3 regions of the Rhizobium sp. N731 genome follow, and region 1 is predicted to be linked to each of the others. Evidence: riboswitches for the same ligand, from Rfam matches in the RefSeq annotation. Region 1 holds a riboswitch; each other region holds the start of a gene.
What was found. A riboswitch is a leader RNA that binds a small molecule or an ion and turns the genes downstream of it on or off. The one in region 1 is predicted to bind cobalamin.

Region 1 (5,941 bases):
ACCCTTGACCGATCGACACTTTCTCATTCCCGGACAACGCCGTGAAACGCCGACACCTGTCTCTTGCTCTTGTGCTTGCGCTGGCATCGCCGGCCGCCGCACAAAGCAGCGCTATTTGCAATGACTTGCGCGGTCGCCTTGCCGACCTACCACGATCGATCGGCAACAATAACGGTCCGGAAGCGCGCCAATATGCCAGCGCAATCGCCGAGCAAAACCTCGAATTGCGCAAAGTCCGCAACGATCTGCGCAGCTATGGCTGCACCTCAGGCAGCATGGTCGTGATCGGCGGTGAGAATGCCGATTTTTGCGCCGAGCTTTCTGACGCCGAAGCCCGGATGATCGATAATATCCGTTATCTCCAGGACCGCCGCAACGAGCTGCGCAGCCAGGCCGGCGATGACGACGCGCGCCGAGAATTGACGGCGGCACTCGAACGCAATGGCTGCAACAGCGAAAATTTCTATGCCCCGACAGAGCGCAGCGCCAGCGAGCCCGCCCCAAGCGTAGAGGAACAGGCGATGCGCACCGACACATTCATCCCGCTCGGCGGCGGTGAAGAGGCCGATCCGCGTTATGGTCTGCCGAGGACCGAAATGTTTTCGCCGGTCAGCACCATCTGCGTTCGCAGCTGCGACGGCGGCTTCTTCCCGATCAGTTCGAACACCACCTCGGTCGATTTCGGCCGCGATGCCCAGACCTGCGCCAAGATGTGCCCCGACATCGAGACCGAGCTCTTTTATCGCGACGTGACCAGCACCGAAGCCTCGAACATGATTTCGGCCGCAACGGGTGCGCCCTATAGCGCCATGAAGAACGCCTTTGCCTACAAGAACCGCGCGCCTGGCGAAAAAAATTCCTGCGCCTGCAATCTCACCGCCTATTACGAGGAGATGCGCGGCAAGCAGGCCCTGAGCGAACCGCCGCAGCAGGGCTCGATCACGACGGTCCGCACCAATCCGCCGGCGAAAGATACCGCGGCAGCATCAGCCCCGCCGCAGCCATCCGTTCCCGAACGTCCCTACGACCCCACGCAGAACAAGGTCCGTCAGGTCGGCCCGCAATTCCTTGCCGGCGACCAGGGCTCGATCGACCTTGCCAATCCGGCAACGGCGGGCCCGCAACCACAACAGCAGTAATCGCTAAGGGTCGTTGCGTCCCCATCCATCATGGAACACGAGTTCCTCGAGCGGTAGCCGCTGCCGCCAACCTTTGACCGAGAGTTCCGGTTCATCATAAAGCCGGTCGACAAAGCCGGCACAGAGCCACGCGACCACCTCGATATGCTCGGGTATGCCGAGAATTGTTTTCAGGTCGCCTTCACGAAAGATGCTGACCCAGCCGATGCCGACCCCTTCGGCGCGGGCCGCAAGCCAGAGATTCTGGATTGCGCAAACGGTCGAATAGGAATCCATCCGCGGATTGTGCGTCCGTCCCAGCACCACGCTGCCGCCGCGGGTGGGATCGCAGGTCACGCATATGCCGAGCGGCGCCTCCACGATGCCTTCGAGCTTGAGGGAGCGGTACGCCTGCCGCCGTTCGCCGTCGAACATCAGTGCCGCCTCTTCGTTGGCCTTTGCAAAAGCGTCCCGGACACGCGCGCGCACGGATTCGCTTTTCACCAGGATGAAGTTCCACGGCTGCAGGAAGCCGACGGAGGGAGCGTGATGGGCGGCCGTCAGAAGCCGCGCCACGACATCGTCCGGCAACGGATCGGGCAGGAACTGGCTGCGCACGTCGCGTCGGGTCATGATCGCGTGATACACGGCCTCGCGTTCGGCCGGAGAAAAACCGGATGCCTCCGACAGGGCATCCTCAACAAAGGGTCGCATCGTCAAATCCCCAACAACGCAACCGCCCGCCGTCCGCGCGGGTTGGGTCTATCTTGCCAGGCCGGTCTTCTGACTTGGCGTCATCCGTCTGCCGCAGCCTTCCCGGCAAAAGCCAGTGGCATGATGAGGCGGCGAGCGTCGGCCTTACAGCGTTGGGCACGTTCCGGTCTTGCACCGGATTCCCGATTCTCCCGCGTGAAAGCGGGCACCTGACGAGGTATCTATTTCAGGAAAGCGCTTCGCGGGCAAGCGGAGGCAGCCGAGCCCGAGGAGGCCGTTAGGCAAACAGCGATTTTTCCGCCTGACATGCCGGTGAACAGGCGGCGGCTGGTCACGACCACGCTCGCAAACGCATTAGAGACTGCTGCACGCCCAAGCCCTCTTTCGGGCCGCAGATTCTGCGTGACAACGGAAGGCCGCCACGCTAAACACGCCGCATGTCGATCACTTCTGTCTACGCCTCGCGATTTTATTGGTACCGCTGCTCCCAGCGGATGCGGGCCCGTGCGTAACTGAATTCGACGCGACGACCACCCGAACAGCCGCTAGTCTACCTGGCGGCTTTTTTTGTTTCCGCACGGTATGACCAAACAGGAGCCACACCGTGCCCGATACCATTGATGATCTGCGTATCCTCGAAATCACCCCGCTGACCAAACCCGCAGATATCATCGCGGAAATCCCCCGAACCGTTGCCGTCAGCGAGACGGTGACCAGCAACCGTCATGCGATCCATCGGATCCTCGAGGGAGAAGACGACCGCCTGATCGTCGTCATCGGCCCCTGCTCCATCCACGATCCGGTTGCCGCACGCGAATATGCCGCGCGGCTGGCCGAGCAGCGACAGCGCTTCTCCAGTGATCTGGAAATCGTCATGCGCGTCTATTTCGAAAAGCCCCGCACCACGGTCGGCTGGAAGGGTCTGATGAACGACCCGCATCTCGACGGCAGCTACCGCATCGAGGAAGGGCTTCGCATTGCCAGGCGCCTGCTGCTCGACATCAACGCAATGGGCCTGCCCGCTGGCGTCGAATTCCTCGAGACGATCACGCCGCAATACATTGCCGACCTTGTCAGCTGGGGCGCGATCGGCGCGCGTACGACCGAAAGCCAGATCCATCGCCAGCTCGCCTCCGGCCTCTCCTGCCCGATCGGCTTCAAGAACGGCACCGACGGCGGCGCTCGCGTCGCACTCGACGCGATTATGGCCGCATCACAACCGCATCACTTCCCGGCCGTTACCAAGGACGGACAGGCGGCAATCGCCTCGACAAAGGGCAATGAGGACTGCCACATCATTCTGCGCGGCGGCAAGCGGCCGAATTACGAGGCGGCCGATGTCGAAGCCGTCACAGCGGAATGCCTTAAACTCGGCGTCGCCCCGCGCATCCTCATCGACGCCAGCCATGCCAACAGCGGCAAAGACCCGATGAACCAGCCGCTCGTCGTCCATTCCGTGGCCTCGCAGATCGCCGCCGGAAACTATCATATCAAGGGCATGATGGTGGAAAGCAACCTCGTCGCCGGCCGCCAGGATCTCGTTCCCGGCAAGCCGCTGGTCTACGGCCAGTCTATCACCGATGGCTGCATCGACTGGAACATGTCGGTGACGGTATTGGAAGACCTGGCGAAAGCCGCTGGCGCGCGGCGCAAGGCGGCAGCGGCTTAATCAGCCGGGAAATAGCGCACATAAGCGAATTCTTCGCCATCAGGAGACCAGCAGGGCACATTGATCGTGCCCTGCCCACCGAAAAGTTCGAACAGCGTTTTCAGGTTGCCGCCATCCATGTCCATCAGCCGCAGCCGCACGTCGAGATCGCGCGGATGATCGAAAACCGAGGGGTCATAGGACAGGATCAGCACCTTGTCATTTTTCGGCGACGGATGGGCGAACCAGTTGCCCTGATTGTCCGACGTTACCTGCTCGAGGCCCGTGCCGTCGGGGTGGATACGCCAAATCTGCATCAGCCCGGTGCGGCTGGAATTGAAGTAGATCCATTGTCCGTCGGCCGAATAATCCGGTCCATCGTTGCGGCCCTCGCCATGCGTCAGCCGCGTTTCGGCGCCGCCGTCGACGGAGATCGTATAGATATCGAAGAGGTCGTCGCGAATGCCGCAATAGGCGAGCTGGCGGCCATCAGGCGACCAGCCATGCCAGTAGGAGGGCTGGTTCCGGGTGACGAGCCGCGGCGTTCCGCCTTCGATCGGCAGGATATAGATGGCCGACTTGCCGAATTCGGTCTTGTCCGAGATGACGATTTCGGTGCCATCAGGTGAAATGCCGTGATCATTGTTGCAATTGACGGCAAAGCCCGTATCGACCCTGACCACCTCGCCGCCATCGAGCGGCAGCCGGAAGAGCAGCCCGTCGCCGTTGAGCAGCAGGTAGGAACCATCAGGCGAGAAGTTCGGCGCTTCCACCAGCCTGTCCGTTTGCCAGACCTCGCGAGCCCTGCCCGTCCCCACATTATAGATCTCGACCGAGCTGCGCATGTTGCCTCACTGATATGTCGATTGCGTCAGCGATCGCGGAATCGATTGGTGATTGGATAGCGCCGGTCGCGGCCGAAATTCTTCTTGGTGATCTTCACGCCCGGCGCCGATTGCCGGCGCTTATATTCGGCGAGATAGAGCAGATGCTCGACCCGGTGAACGGTCGCTACGTCATGGCCGCGCGCGACGATCTCCTCAACAGCCATTTCCTTCTCCACCAGGCACTCGAGAATATCGTCGAGAACGGGATAAGGCGGCAGCGAATCCTGATCCTTTTGATCGGGACGCAGCTCGGCCGATGGTGCCTTGTCGATGATATTCTGCGGAATCACTTCACCCGACGGGCCTAGCGCGCCCGGCGGCACATTCTCGTTGCGCCAGCGGGCTAGCGCATAGACCTGCATCTTGTAGAGGTCCTTGATCGGATTGAAGCCGCCGTTCATGTCGCCATACAGCGTGGCGTAGCCGACCGACATTTCCGACTTGTTGCCCGTCGTCACCACCATCGCGCCGAACTTGTTGGAGATCGCCATCAGGATGACGCCGCGCGCGCGGCTCTGCAAGTTCTCCTCGGTGATTCCGCTCTCCGTACCCTCGAAGAGGTTGGACAGCGAGCTGCTGAAGCCGGTTACCGGCTGCTCGATCGGTACGATGTCATAGCGGCAGCCGAGCGCCTTGGCGCAGTCGGCTGCATCCTTCAGTGAATCTTCCGACGTGTAACGATAGGGCAGCATCACCGTTCGCACCCGCTCCTCTCCGAGAGCATCGACCGCGATCGCTGTGCAGATCGCTGAGTCGATGCCGCCGGAAAGGCCGAGAACGACAGTTTTGAAACCGTTTTTATTGACGTAGTCGCGGAAGCCAAGCAGGCAGGCGCGATAATCGGCCTCCTCACCCTCGGGGATACGCGCCATCGGCCCTTCGGCGCAGTGCCAGCCGGCTTCCCCACGTTTCCATGTCGTCACTGCAAGCGCTGTCTCGAACTGGCTCATCTGGAAGGCGAGCGATTTGTCGGCGTTGAAGGCGAAGCTCGCCCCGTCGAACACGAGCTCGTCCTGCCCTCCGAGCTGGGCGGCATAGATCAGCGGCAGGCCGGTCTCGATCACCTGCTTCAGTACCACCTGGTGACGGATATCGACCTTACCGCGATAATAGGGAGACCCGTTCGGCGACAGCAGGATCTCCGCCCCGCTTTCAGCCAGCGTCTCGCAAACGCCGAGATCACCCCAGATATCTTCGCAGATCGGAATGCCGAGCCGCACGCCGCGGAAATTGACCGGCCCCGGCATCGCCCCCTGCACGAAGACCCGCTTCTCATCGAACTCACCGTAATTCGGCAGATCGACCTTGTCGCGCACTGCGATAACCTTGCCGCCGTCGAGCACGGCGACGGAATTATAACGCCCCCTCTCGTCCTGCCTGGGGAATCCGATGACGACGCCCGGCCCACCATCGGCGGTGTCCGCCGCAAGGCTTTCCACCGCCTTCCAGCAGGCGCGGATGAAGGCCGGCTTCAGCACCAGGTCCTCCGGCGGATAGCCGGAGATGAAAAGCTCGGTCAACACGAGCAGATGCGCGCCCTCTCGGCCTGCATCAGCGCGTGCTTCACGTGCCTT
Region 2 (5,941 bases), 1.5 Mb from region 1:
TACGCCCTTCCGGCGTTTCGAAAACATAACCGTCTTCGACGAGGCCGGTCCAGCGGTGGCGGGTGCGCAACGCGACACCCCGTTCTTCCAGCCGTTTGAGCCAGGCACGCAGCAAAGGAGAAGCCTTCATCACCTTCGGGAAAACCCGGCCGGAGGAGCCGACGAAGGTCTCGGTGCCGAGCCCTACGGCCCAATCCGTGACATCGCCAGGGGTAAAGGCATCGAGAGCGGGACGAAGACGGGCTGAAGCCGCGCCGAAACGCGTGGCGAAGCGGGCATAGTCCTCGGAATGGGTGATATTGAGGCCCGACTTGCCGGCCAGCAGGAACTTGCGCGCGAAGGTCGGCATGGCGTCGTAGACCGTCACCGCGTGGCCGGAGAGCGACAGCCGCTCGGCAGCCGCAAGGCCCGCCGGGCCGCCGCCGATGATCGCAATCCGTTTCTGGCTCATGATGTCTTCGCCCGATTCTTTCCGGCGCAGTTTTGCCGCGGGCGCCGATCACCTGCAAGGGTGCAGATTTGTCAATGGTGCGAATGCGTGCACTGACCGTGGTCGGCGAGAACCTCGATGACGCGGCATTGATCGACGCGGCCGTGGCCGCAGCTCTCCACCATGATTTCGAGCTCTGCCTTAAGCGCCGTCAGGCTGCGGATGCGCTGCTCGACTTCAACGAGGCGAGCCTTGGCGATGGCGTCGGCCGAGGCGCAGGACTGGTTCGGATCATCCTGCAGCGTCAGCAGCGTACGGATCGCCTCGATCTCGAAACCGAGCTCGCGCGCGTGGCGGATGAAAGCGAGGCGGCTGATGTCGGCAGGTTCGAAGGATCGCTGGTTGCCTTCGCTGCGGCTCGGCGCCGCGAGCAGGCCGATGCTTTCGTAATAGCGCACCGTTGGCACCTTCACGCCGCTCCGACGGGCCGCCTCGCCAATCGTGATCTTTTTCATGATTTTTCTCTTGCACCTCTAGTTGCTAGAGGATGTAGGGGGGATGCTTCTGTTTGACAAGGAAGCGGATATGGCTGAGACGAGCGAGACACGATACAGGGTCGGCGGCATGGATTGCGCCGCCTGCGCGAGCAAGATCGACACCGCAGTCAGGCGCATAGCAGGCGTTGCCGATGTCACCGTCTCGGTGGTGACAGGCACCATGACCGTCCGGCATGACGGCAGCGATCTCAAGGCACTCGAGAGGAAGGTGACGGGGCTTGGTTATTCCATCTCGCCCTTTACCGGAAATGCGACGCCCGCGCGTGAAGGCCGCCCGCACCATCATCACGATCATGCCGCTCATGGCCATGGAGATCACGACCGTGCCGGGCATGATCACGATCATGCCCATGACGAGAAGGAAATCGAAGGCCTGCATGGGCACGACCATGCGCTGATGACCGGTCCTTGGTGGCGGAGCAGGAAAGGCCGCCTGACCATTTTTTCGGGTGCGGCACTCATTGTCGCCTATGCCGTCGGCCATCTCGTGCCGGCGATCGCGTCCTATGCCTTCTTGGTCGCGATACTGGTCGGTCTGCTGCCGATTGCGCGGCGAGCCGTCATGGCGGCTTTGTCAGGCACGCCGTTTTCGATCGAGATGCTGATGACGATCGCCGCCGTCGGCGCCGTCATCATCAATGCGGGCGAGGAAGCGGCAACGGTCGTATTCCTGTTCCTCGTCGGCGAGCTGCTCGAAGGCGTGGCGGCGGGCAGGGCGCGTGAAAGCATCCAGTCGCTGACGGCCCTGGTGCCGAAGACCGCGCTGCTCGAAGACAATGGGCAGATGCGCGAGGTGCCGGCGGAAAGTCTTGCCGTCGGCGCGGTCATCATGGTTCGTCCCGGCGACCGCATCTCTGCCGACGGCGTCATCGTATCAGGCGAGAGCGCGATCGACGAGGCTCCGGTGACGGGCGAGAGCACGCCGGTGCGTAAGGGCGTCGATGCCGTCGTCTATGCCGGTACGGTCAATGGCGATGCGGTGCTCAGGGTTCGCGTCACGGCAGCCGCTGCCGACAATACCATTGCTCGCGTCGTCAAGCTGGTGGAAGAAGCGCAGGAATCGAAGGCGCCGACGGAGCGGTACATCGATCGGTTTTCGCGCTACTACACGCCAGGTGTCGTCGTCGTCGCCGCACTGTTCGCGGTCATTCCGCCGCTGTTTTTCGGCGGCGCGTGGAGTGAATGGATCTACAAAGGCCTTGCCATCCTGCTTATTGGCTGCCCCTGCGCCCTCGTCATCTCGACGCCGGCGGCGATCGCCGCTTCGCTGTCGGCGGCCGCACGGCGCGGATTGCTGATGAAGGGCGGCGCGGTCCTGGAGACGCTCGGCAAGGTGACGATGGTCGCCTTCGACAAGACGGGCACGCTGACGGAAGGCAAGCCTCGGGTCACCGACATCCTTTCCTTCGGATTGAGCGAGGCGCAGCTCCTGTCGCGCGCGGCTGTGCTCGAGCAGGGCTCCAGCCATCCGCTGGCACTGGCGATTCTCCACCGCGCCAAAGCGGACGGCGTGCCCGTGCCGCCCGCCTTCGAACTGGAAGCGCTGCCGGGCAAGGGGGTCACCGGCAAGGTCGGCGGCGAGACAGTGGATCTCTTGTCGCCGCCTGCCGCACGCGAGCGTGGGGCGCTCAACGCGGAACAGGAGGCGCGTATTGCAGGGCTCAATGATGAGGGCAAGAGCGTATCGGTGCTGCTCGTCAATGGCGCTGCGGCCGGCCTGATCGCCATGCGCGACGAGCCGCGCGAGGATGCCGAAGTGGGGCTCTCGGCGCTCAAATCGGCCGGTGTCAAGGCGATGATGCTGACGGGCGACAACAAGCGGACGGCGGCCGCCGTCGCCGGCATGCTCGGTATCGACTGGCGCGGCGAGATGATGCCCGAGGACAAGCAGCGGGTCGTCGGTGAATTGAAGCGTGAAGGTTTCGTCGTCGCCAAGGTCGGCGACGGCATCAACGACGCGCCGGCGCTCGCCGCCGCCGACATCGGCATCGCCATGGGTGGCGGCACGGATGTGGCGCTGGAGACGGCCGATGCCGCCGTGCTGCACGGACGCGTCGGCGACGTGGCGCGGATGATCGCGCTTTCCAAGCGCACGATGCGCAATATCTTGCAGAATATCACCATCGCGCTCGGGCTGAAGGCTTTCTTTCTGGTGACCACGATCGCCGGCATTACCGGGCTCTGGCCGGCGATCCTCGCCGATACCGGCGCCACCGTGCTGGTGACGATCAATGCGCTGCGATTGCTTCGGATAAAGGTATGAACCCGACTGGCGGCGGGAAGACTGCCGATTCCGGCCTACCCGGGAATCGAAAATAGCGGAGCGGGCCATCTGCCGGCTCTCAGTTTGCTGACAAAGTCTCCTCCGTCATGCTCGGCCTTGTGCCGAGCGTCTAACCACCGCAATTTTAGGCAGGAAAACGGTTTAATTTTCAGATGCTTATTTGGACGTGCTCAGATCCTCGGCACAAGGCCGAGGATGACGTCGCGGGTTGCAGTGCTTTGTCAGCAGCCTAGGAGCCAGCTTGTCGGCCGGTTCACGTCGAGGCCTTCTCCACGGCCTGTTTTCGTTAAGCTTTCGTTATCCCTGTTTTTCACAGGAATACAGCGATTTCAAACCTGCCGTAACGCAATGCACAAACCATCCGTTGACGTGAATTCGGATTCGCGTACTATATCTAGTGTTCGAGGTTCCCTCGATTCGTGAGGATCGAGGGCTAAGACGGGAATACGGTGCGTGGCGCCATCATGGCGCGGCGATGCCGGAGCTGCCCCCGCAACTGTAAGCGGCGAGCAACTGCCCGATTTCAGGTCACTGAGGCATGATGCCTTGGGAAGGCTGGGGCAGAGTGCTTCGACCCGTGAGCCAGGAGACCTGCCTTGAACGAAACGTCCACGGGCGGGGTGTCCGGAAGGTCGCGTGATCGAAGGCGGAATGATCCGCGCCTGTTGCGCTGCCCCGAACGTCCGCATGAGCACTTCGGGGTTTGAAGTCATGTCGAGAACATCAAGGCCGTCGCCCGCGCACATCCTGCGAGGGATGATATCAGGCGTTTAAAGCGCCAACCTTGCCACATCATTATCAAGCATTGTCCCGGACGCCGTACGGCGCCCGATCCAGCCCTGCGTCCTGAATCCATTGACATCACGAGGAACATGATGAGCGTTACCGTTTACAGCAAGCCGGCCTGCGTCCAATGCACCGCCACCTACCGCGCCCTCGACCGCCTGGGCGTGGACTATGAAATCGTCGATATCTCCCAGGATACCGAAGCGCTCGATCGTGTGCGCGGCATGGGCTACATGCAGGTTCCGGTCGTGGTTGCCGGCAGCCAGCATTGGGCGGGTTTCCGACCCGACATGATCAGCGCGCTTTCCTGAGCTGAGAAAAGCGATGGGGCTGATTGTCTATTATTCCAGCCGATCCGGAAATACCCATCGTTTCGTCGAGAAGCTGGGGCTGCGCGCGGCGCGCATTCCCCTTGGCGCTGAGGACATCCATATCCGCGAACCTTATGTGCTGATCTTGCCTACCTATTGCGGCGACGGCGGCCCCGGGATCGTAAAGGGAGCCGTGCCCAAGCCGGTGATCCGTTTCCTCAACGAGGCGGAAAACCGCTCCAACATCCGCGGCGTGATTGCCGCGGGCAACAGCAATTTCGGCGAGACCTACGGGCTAGCCGGCGATGTCATCTCGAACAAGTGCCAGGTGCCGTACCTTTATCGGTTCGAGCTTCTGGGAACGGCCGAGGATGTCGCCAATGTCAAAGACGGGATGGGACGATTTTGGACACGGGAACAAATCTGACGCGGGATGCGGGCGCAAAACCGCTGAAGGCGGCTGAAACGCTCGATTATCACGCGCTGAACGCGATGCTGAACCTCTATGACGATGACGGCAAGATCCAACTCGACAAGGATCGCATGGCGGCCAGGCAATATTTCCTGCAGCATGTGAACCAGAACACCGTGTTTTTTCACAATCTTCGAGAAAAGCTCGATTACCTCGTCACTGAGGGCTATTACGAGCAGGAGGTGCTCGACCAATATTCCTTCAATTTCGTCCGCGACCTTTTCGATCAGGCCTATGCCAGGAAATTCCGTTTTCCCACTTTCCTCGGCGCTTTCAAATATTACACCAGCTACACGCTGAAGACCTTCGACGGAAAGCGTTATCTCGAGCGCTATGAGGACCGCATCTGCATGGTGGCGCTGACCTTGGCGCGGGGCGACGAGGCCCTTGCCCGCGACATGGTCGACGAGATCATTTCCGGCCGCTTCCAGCCGGCGACGCCGACCTTTCTCAATGCCGGCAAGAAGCAGCGCGGCGAACTGGTTTCCTGTTTCCTGCTGCGCGTCGAGGACAATATGGAATCGATCGGCCGGTCGATCAATTCGGCGCTGCAATTGTCGAAGCGCGGTGGCGGCGTGGCCCTGTCGCTGACGAACATCCGCGAGGCCGGTGCGCCCATCAAGCAGATCGAGAACCAGTCCTCCGGCATCATCCCGGTGATGAAACTGCTCGAAGACAGCTTCTCCTATGCCAACCAGCTCGGTGCGCGCCAGGGGGCGGGCGCGGTTTATCTCAACGCCCATCATCCCGACATCATGCGCTTTCTCGACACCAAGCGGGAAAATGCCGACGAGAAAATCCGCATCAAGACACTGTCGCTCGGCGTCGTCGTGCCCGATATCACTTTCGAACTCGCCAGGAACAATGAGGACATGTACCTGTTCTCGCCCTACGACGTGGAACGCGTCTACGGTGTGCCCTTCACCGAGATTTCGGTGACGGAAAAGTACCGGGAGATGGTGACGGACGCCCGTATTTCGAAGAAGAAGATCAAGGCGCGCGAATTCTTCCAGGTGATCGCCGAAATCCAGTTCGAAAGCGGTTATCCCTACATCATGTTCGAGGACACGGTGAATCGGGCGAACCCGGTGGCCGGGCGCA
Region 3 (5,941 bases), 130 kb from region 1:
ATCGTCGGCTTTCTCAACGAGCACTTCGAACTGATCGACCGGCACGTCGAGGAAAATTCCGGCGAGATCCTCAAGTTCATGGGCGATAGCGTGCTGGCAATCTTTCCGACGGACACCGAGGATCCGCAAATGGCTTGCAAAGCCGCATTGGCTTCGGCGCAGAACCTGCTGAGGGCAAACGAGGAGCTCAATCGCGAACGGACGCTGAATGGTGGCCCCGATATCGGGATTGATGTCGTCTTGCATCTCGGCGAGGTTTTTTACGGAAATGTCGGTGCCCAAGGCCGGCTGGACTTCACCGTGATCGGCAGGGCCGTCAACGAGGCTTCGCGGCTTGAAAAGCTGTGCGGAGCGCTTGAGCAGCCGCTGCTGCTGTCGGAGAGCTTCGCAGCGACCTGCGCCGTGCCCTGCGACTATCTCGGGTCTTTCGAGCTGCGTGGCGTTTCCAAGAGAGTCGACATCTTCAGGCTTGCCGGCGCCGCTTCTTAAGGCTCGCTCAAATCTCGCCCGACACCTCGCGGCGGCGGCGGTCGAGTTCTTCGCTGTAGCGGCGCAGCGTGTGGCTTTCGCTGAGCTGTCCCACCACCTTGCGCTCGATCAGATTGTTGACGACGGCGAGCGCTTCGCTTTCGCTCTTGTCGAAGATCGCCGCCGCCTGCTTGGCATTCATCTGCGGCTGCAGGAAATCATTGCGGTAGCGGACGAAATCGGCAAGCGTCTGGCTCTCGTCCTGGGCGTCGGTCGGGTTGGCGTAAATCTCAGGCACCAGCACGAGACCGGCATATTTGTCGTTCTCCTCGACGAGAATGACGCGTTGGGTTGAGCCGATCGGGAAGGTGTTCTTGAACTCCTCCAGCGAGATATCGGCCCTTGCCGTTTTCACGTCGGCGCGCATCAGCTTGTTCACCGTCAGATTGCGGATCCAGCCAACGTCGTGGGCGCTGCGGATGCTTTCGCCGCGCAGGTGGAAGCGCCATGTGGCAAAGGAGTAGCCGAACGTCGAGCGCACGACGAGCGAGGAGGTGATGACGGCGGCAAGAACCAGTGCCGTGATCGGAAAATCACCGGTGATTTCGAGCGCCAGGAAGGTCATCGTCAGCGGCCCGCCAATGACGGCGACCGACAGGGAACTCATCCCGACCACGGCATAAATGACCGGCGTCAATGTCGCATCGGCGAAATAGGGAGCGCAATAAGCAAAGAGCTTGCCGAGCAGGGCGCCCATGAACAGCGAGGCGAAAAACAGTCCGCCCCTGAAACCGGAGCCGATCGAGATCGCCGAGGCAAGGGATTTCAGGAGGAAGAGACCGATCAGCGCCGGGATCGCCACGTCGCGGGACAAGTTGAGATGCAGCGCGCCGTGGCCGGCCGAAAGAACCTGGGGGGAGATCATGGCAAGAAGCCCGACGATGATGCCGCCGAGCGCCGGGCGAAAGGGCGGGGCGATCGAGCTTTTGCGCGCCACCTCCTCGATGAAGGCTACGCCCTGCATGAGGAGAATGCCAACGCCGGCGCAGAAGACGCCGAGCAGCAGCGCCGGGATATAATCGGCCGGCACGACCGAGCCGAAGCTGCCGATATCGATGGTGAAATCGCCCTGGACAAGCAACCTTGCGATGAGGGTTGAAACGAGGGCGGAGACGACGACCGGGGTCAACGACACGATGGTATAGGTGCCGATGATCAGCTCGAAGGCGTAGAAGGCGCCCGTCAGCGGCGCGTTGAAGGCGGCGGCGATGGCGCCGGCCGCGCCGCAACCGACGAGGATGCGCAGGTCCGAGCGGCGTAGCTGCAGCTTCAGGCCGAATTTGGAGGCGATGCCGGCGGCGAGCTGGGTATAGCCGGCCTCCAGGCCGACGGAGGCGCCGAAGCCGTTGGAGATCAGGTTCTGTACGGCAACGATGATGCTATCGGTCAGGGAGAGGCGGCCGCCATGCAGTGCGTTCGCCTCGATCGGGTCGACCATTGGTTTCTTGCGCCGTTTGGCGAGGACCAGGAGCAGTAGGCCGAGCAGGGCGCCACCGATGACGGGGGCGGTGAGCAGCAGCATCTTGTCCTCGATGGCAGACGCGCTCAGCCTGTCGCTGTCGGCGATGCCGAAAACAAGCTGGTGCAGTTGGTTGGAGACATAGCTCATGCCGGTCACGGCAAGGCCCGAAGCGATGCCGACGATGGCGCCTGTCAGCGACAGGCCAACTTCGCTGCGGCGCGTCAGCGCACGCAGCCGCCCCGGATCGAAGAAAACACGCAGCGTGCGCAGGCGGCGCCGATCCAATTTCATAAGCATGGCTAGACAACTAGGCGAGGAGAGGCCGGGTCAAGGGCGGAGGTGCGGTTGCCTTGCAACGCAATTGCGGCGAAAAGCCGACCGGCGGGTCAAATATTTATGACGTAAGCATCTGATAAAAGACGATATTTCCGGTAGAGTCAGCGGTGTTGGCTGGCCTTTCGCGCAACGTTGCGGGAAGGTGTTTGCGAAGGTCGGTTGACTTCACCCGCCGGCTTGCCTAACCATCCGAGGAATAACGGATGGTTCCGGATCGGCATTTCGCTTTCCGGATGAAAAGGGAATGTGACGGGGCGGACCCACATCGGGCGCCTTCATCACAGCCGACCCCGCGACTGTAGAGCGGTCAGGGTCTTCCATCCGGCATCGAACCCTTTCGGCTGGCGGGCTGCAATCGTGCAGGCGGGTGGGATGGGCGACATGCCGGAAAAGCCACTGGAAATGCATGGTGATCAACCGGGGTCGGACGCCTCTATCTCTACGAATCGTCCACCTTTTCATCGAGGCAGCCGGGAAGGCGAGGCAGATCCGCTGGCACGATCAGGGGCGACCGGGCTTCCGGTTCGCCCCGATCGCCGCCGATAACCGCGAGCCAGGAGACCTGCCTTCCGTGCCGGGCGAAAAGCCCAACCCTGGGCAAGAGACCCGCTGCCAGCACGGAGGTTGTTTTGGCTGAACGAACGAATTCAGTGCCGCCTGCGGTGGTGCGATACAGTGGCGGCGGTGCGGTGATTTCGGACGCTTATGTCGAGTATGCGGGTGTCACAGCCTCGACGGCTAACGGCCACATCTTCTCTCCGAAGGCCGCTTCAGTATGACCACCACCCTCATCCTCGGCGGCGCACGCTCCGGCAAATCCCGTTTTGCCGAAAATCTCGTTATGGCAAGCGGCCTCGAGCGCCACTACCTCGCCACCGGCCGTGCCTGGGACGAGGAGATGCGGACGCGTATTGCCCAGCACAAGGCCGATCGCGGCCCCTCCTGGACGACGCATGAGGAGCCCCTCGATCTCGTCGAGAAGCTTACCGCCATCGACCGCGAGAGGCGCATTGTGCTGATCGACTGCCTGACGCTCTGGGTGACCAATCTGATAATGGAGGAGCGAGATATCCCAGCGGAGTTTACGGCGCTAGCCGATTTCCTGCCTAGCGCCAGGGCGCGGATCGTCGTTGTTTCCAACGAGGTTGGCCTCGGCATCGTGCCTGACAATCGAATGGCGCGCGATTTTCGCGATCATGCCGGACGGCTGCACCAAATAATCGCGGCGAAGGCCGACGAAGTCTATTTCATCGCGGCCGGTCTGCCGTTGAAAATGAAGGGTTGAAGTTCCATGAACCAGCAGAAAATCCCCGCAACCGTCATCACCGGCTTCCTCGGCGCCGGCAAGACGACGATGATCCGCAACCTGCTCACCAATGCCGGCGGCAAAAAGATTGCGCTTATCATCAACGAGTTCGGCGATCTCGGTGTCGATGGCGAGGTGCTGAAGGGCTGCGGCGCGGAGAATTGCAGCGAGGACGATATCATCGAACTCACCAATGGCTGCATCTGCTGCACCGTCGCCGACGATTTCATCCCAACGATGACGAAGCTTCTGGAGCGCGAACAGCGGCCCGACCATATCGTCATCGAAACCTCCGGCCTCGCCCTGCCGCAGCCGCTGGTCGCCGCCTTTAACTGGCCTGATATCCGCACCCAGGTGACCGTCGACGGCGTCATTACGGTGGTCGACAGCGCGGCCGTTGCCGCCGGTCGTTTCGCCGACGACCATGATGCGGTCGAGGCGGCGCGTAGCGAAGACGACTCGCTCGATCATGAGAGCCCGATCGAGGAGCTGTTCGAAGACCAGCTCACATGCGCCGATCTCATCGTGCTCAACAAGACCGACCTGATCGATGGCGATGGCCTGGGCCGCGTGAAGAGCGAAGTTGCCTCCCGCGTCGCCCGCAAGCCGGTCATGATCGAGGCCAGGAATGGCGAGGTGCCGGCCGGCGTGTTGCTCGGCCTCGGCATCGGCACGGAAGACGATATCGCCAACCGCAAGTCCCATCACGAGCTGGAGCACGAGGAAGGGACGCCGCACGACCACGACGAATTCGACAGCTTCGTTGTCGAACTCGGCGCCGTTTCCGATCCGACAGGCTTTGTCGAGAAGCTGAAGGGCATCATCGCTGAGCATGACGTGCTGCGCCTCAAGGGCTTCATCGACGTTTCGAACAAGCCAATGCGCCTGCAGTTGCAGGCCGTCGGCAGCCGCATCGACCAGTATTTCGACCGCGCCTGGGCAGCGGGCGAGGCGCGCCGCACGCGCCTTGTCGTCATCGGCTGGCACGAAATGAACCAGGACGCGGTGCGCAAGGCGATCGAAGCGCTCATTCAGGGATAATCGATGCATCTGCTTCTGGCCCAGCAGGGAACGATCAGCGACGGCGAGGAGGCGATCGACCTCGGCCAGTCGCCGGGCGATATCCTGTTCCTGTCGGCTGCCGACACCGAGCTTGCCGCGATCGCGGCCGCCTATCGCGAGTGTGAGGGGATGTCGCATTCGCTGAGGCTCGCGAACCTGATGAACCTCAAGCATCCGATGTCGGTCGATACCTATGTCGAGCGAACGGCCCGGCATGCCAAGCTGATCGTCGTGCGTGCGCTCGGCGGCGCCAGCTATTTCCATTATACGCTGGAGGCGCTGCACGCCGTTGCCGCCCGCAACGGGGCACTGATTGCGGTATTGCCTGGCGATGCCAAGCCGGATGCCGGGCTGGTTCCTTTCTCCAATGTTGACCTCGACGATCTCAACGCGCTCTGGGCCTATCTGATCGAAGGCGGCGACGCCAATGCGCGGGATTTTCTCACTTATGCATCGGCGATGCTGTCAGGGGCGGAGAAGCCGGCGCCGGCCGCGCCTTTGATGAAGGCTGGCATCTGGTGGCCGGGGCGGGGGCTGGTTGGAACTGAGGAGTGGAAGAGGCTGGTTTCTGGCACTTCTGCGGAAACACCCCCCTCTGCCCTGCCGGAGACCTCCCCCACAGGGGGGGAGATCGGCAAGGAGCGAGACCGTCGCCCTGCATCAGTTGTTTGGAGAAGCCCTGTCGGCGACTCGATCTCCCCCCTTGTGGGGGAGATGCCCGGCAGGGCAGAGGGGGGTACCGCACGCGCGGACGAAGATAAGGGCGAACATTCGACGGAAAAGGTGGATACCGAACTTACGATCCGCTCTATCGTCGCCATCGCGTTCTACCGCGCCCTCGTCCAAAGTGGAGAAACCCGACCCATCGAAGCCCTGATCGAGGCGTTGCAAGCGCAGGGCCTGCACCCGCTGCCGGTCTTCGCCTATAGCCTCAAAGACCCCGTCTCCAAAGGAATCCTCGAATCCATCTTCGCCGACCTCAAGCCCCATGTCGTCATCAACACCACAGGCTTTGCCGTCTCCGCCCCTGGTGCCGATCGCGAGCCGACCGTGCTTGAGGTCAATGACGCCATCGTGCTGCAGGCAATCCTGTCGGCCTCGTCGCGGGACGCCTGGGAGGCTTCGTCTCAAGGTCTATCGGCGCGCGATCTCGGCATGAATGTGGCGCTGCCCGAAGTCGACGGGCGCGTATTGGCGCGGGCGGTGTCCTTCAAGACGGCGGCGCGTTACGACGCGGCTATCGAGGC

Region 2: it holds a riboswitch for cobalamin, as region 1 does, so the genes downstream of both, nrdH (glutaredoxin-like protein NrdH) here and bluB (5,6-dimethylbenzimidazole synthase) in region 1, are expected to answer to the same signal.
Region 3: it holds a riboswitch for cobalamin, as region 1 does, so the genes downstream of both, cobU (bifunctional adenosylcobinamide kinase/adenosylcobinamide-phosphate guanylyltransferase) here and bluB (5,6-dimethylbenzimidazole synthase) in region 1, are expected to answer to the same signal.

The regions. Positions count from the first base shown of each region.
Region 1 covers NZ_CP013601.1:2,427,584-2,433,524, forward strand. The annotation lists gene AMK02_RS11955 (DUF2865 domain-containing protein) at 42-1,139, shown strand; gene bluB (5,6-dimethylbenzimidazole synthase) at 1,143-1,832, opposite strand; cobalamin riboswitch at 1,875-2,060, opposite strand; gene AMK02_RS11965 (3-deoxy-7-phosphoheptulonate synthase) at 2,437-3,501, shown strand; gene AMK02_RS11970 (TolB family protein) at 3,498-4,325, opposite strand; gene AMK02_RS11975 (NAD+ synthase) at 4,352-5,941, opposite strand, start outside.
Region 2 covers NZ_CP013601.1:3,894,154-3,900,094, reverse strand. The annotation lists gene AMK02_RS18885 (TIGR03862 family flavoprotein) at 1-451, opposite strand, end outside; gene AMK02_RS18880 (MerR family transcriptional regulator) at 523-945, opposite strand; gene AMK02_RS18875 (heavy metal translocating P-type ATPase) at 1,016-3,250, shown strand; cobalamin riboswitch at 3,659-3,884, shown strand; gene nrdH (glutaredoxin-like protein NrdH) at 4,147-4,368, shown strand; gene nrdI (class Ib ribonucleoside-diphosphate reductase assembly flavoprotein NrdI) at 4,382-4,795, shown strand; gene nrdE (class 1b ribonucleoside-diphosphate reductase subunit alpha) at 4,774-5,941, shown strand, end outside.
Region 3 covers NZ_CP013601.1:2,557,397-2,563,337, reverse strand. The annotation lists gene AMK02_RS12630 (adenylate/guanylate cyclase domain-containing protein) at 1-489, shown strand, start outside; gene AMK02_RS12625 (chloride channel protein) at 497-2,287, opposite strand; cobalamin riboswitch at 2,514-2,662, shown strand; gene cobU (bifunctional adenosylcobinamide kinase/adenosylcobinamide-phosphate guanylyltransferase) at 3,102-3,611, shown strand; gene cobW (cobalamin biosynthesis protein CobW) at 3,618-4,673, shown strand; gene cobN (cobaltochelatase subunit CobN) at 4,677-5,941, shown strand, end outside.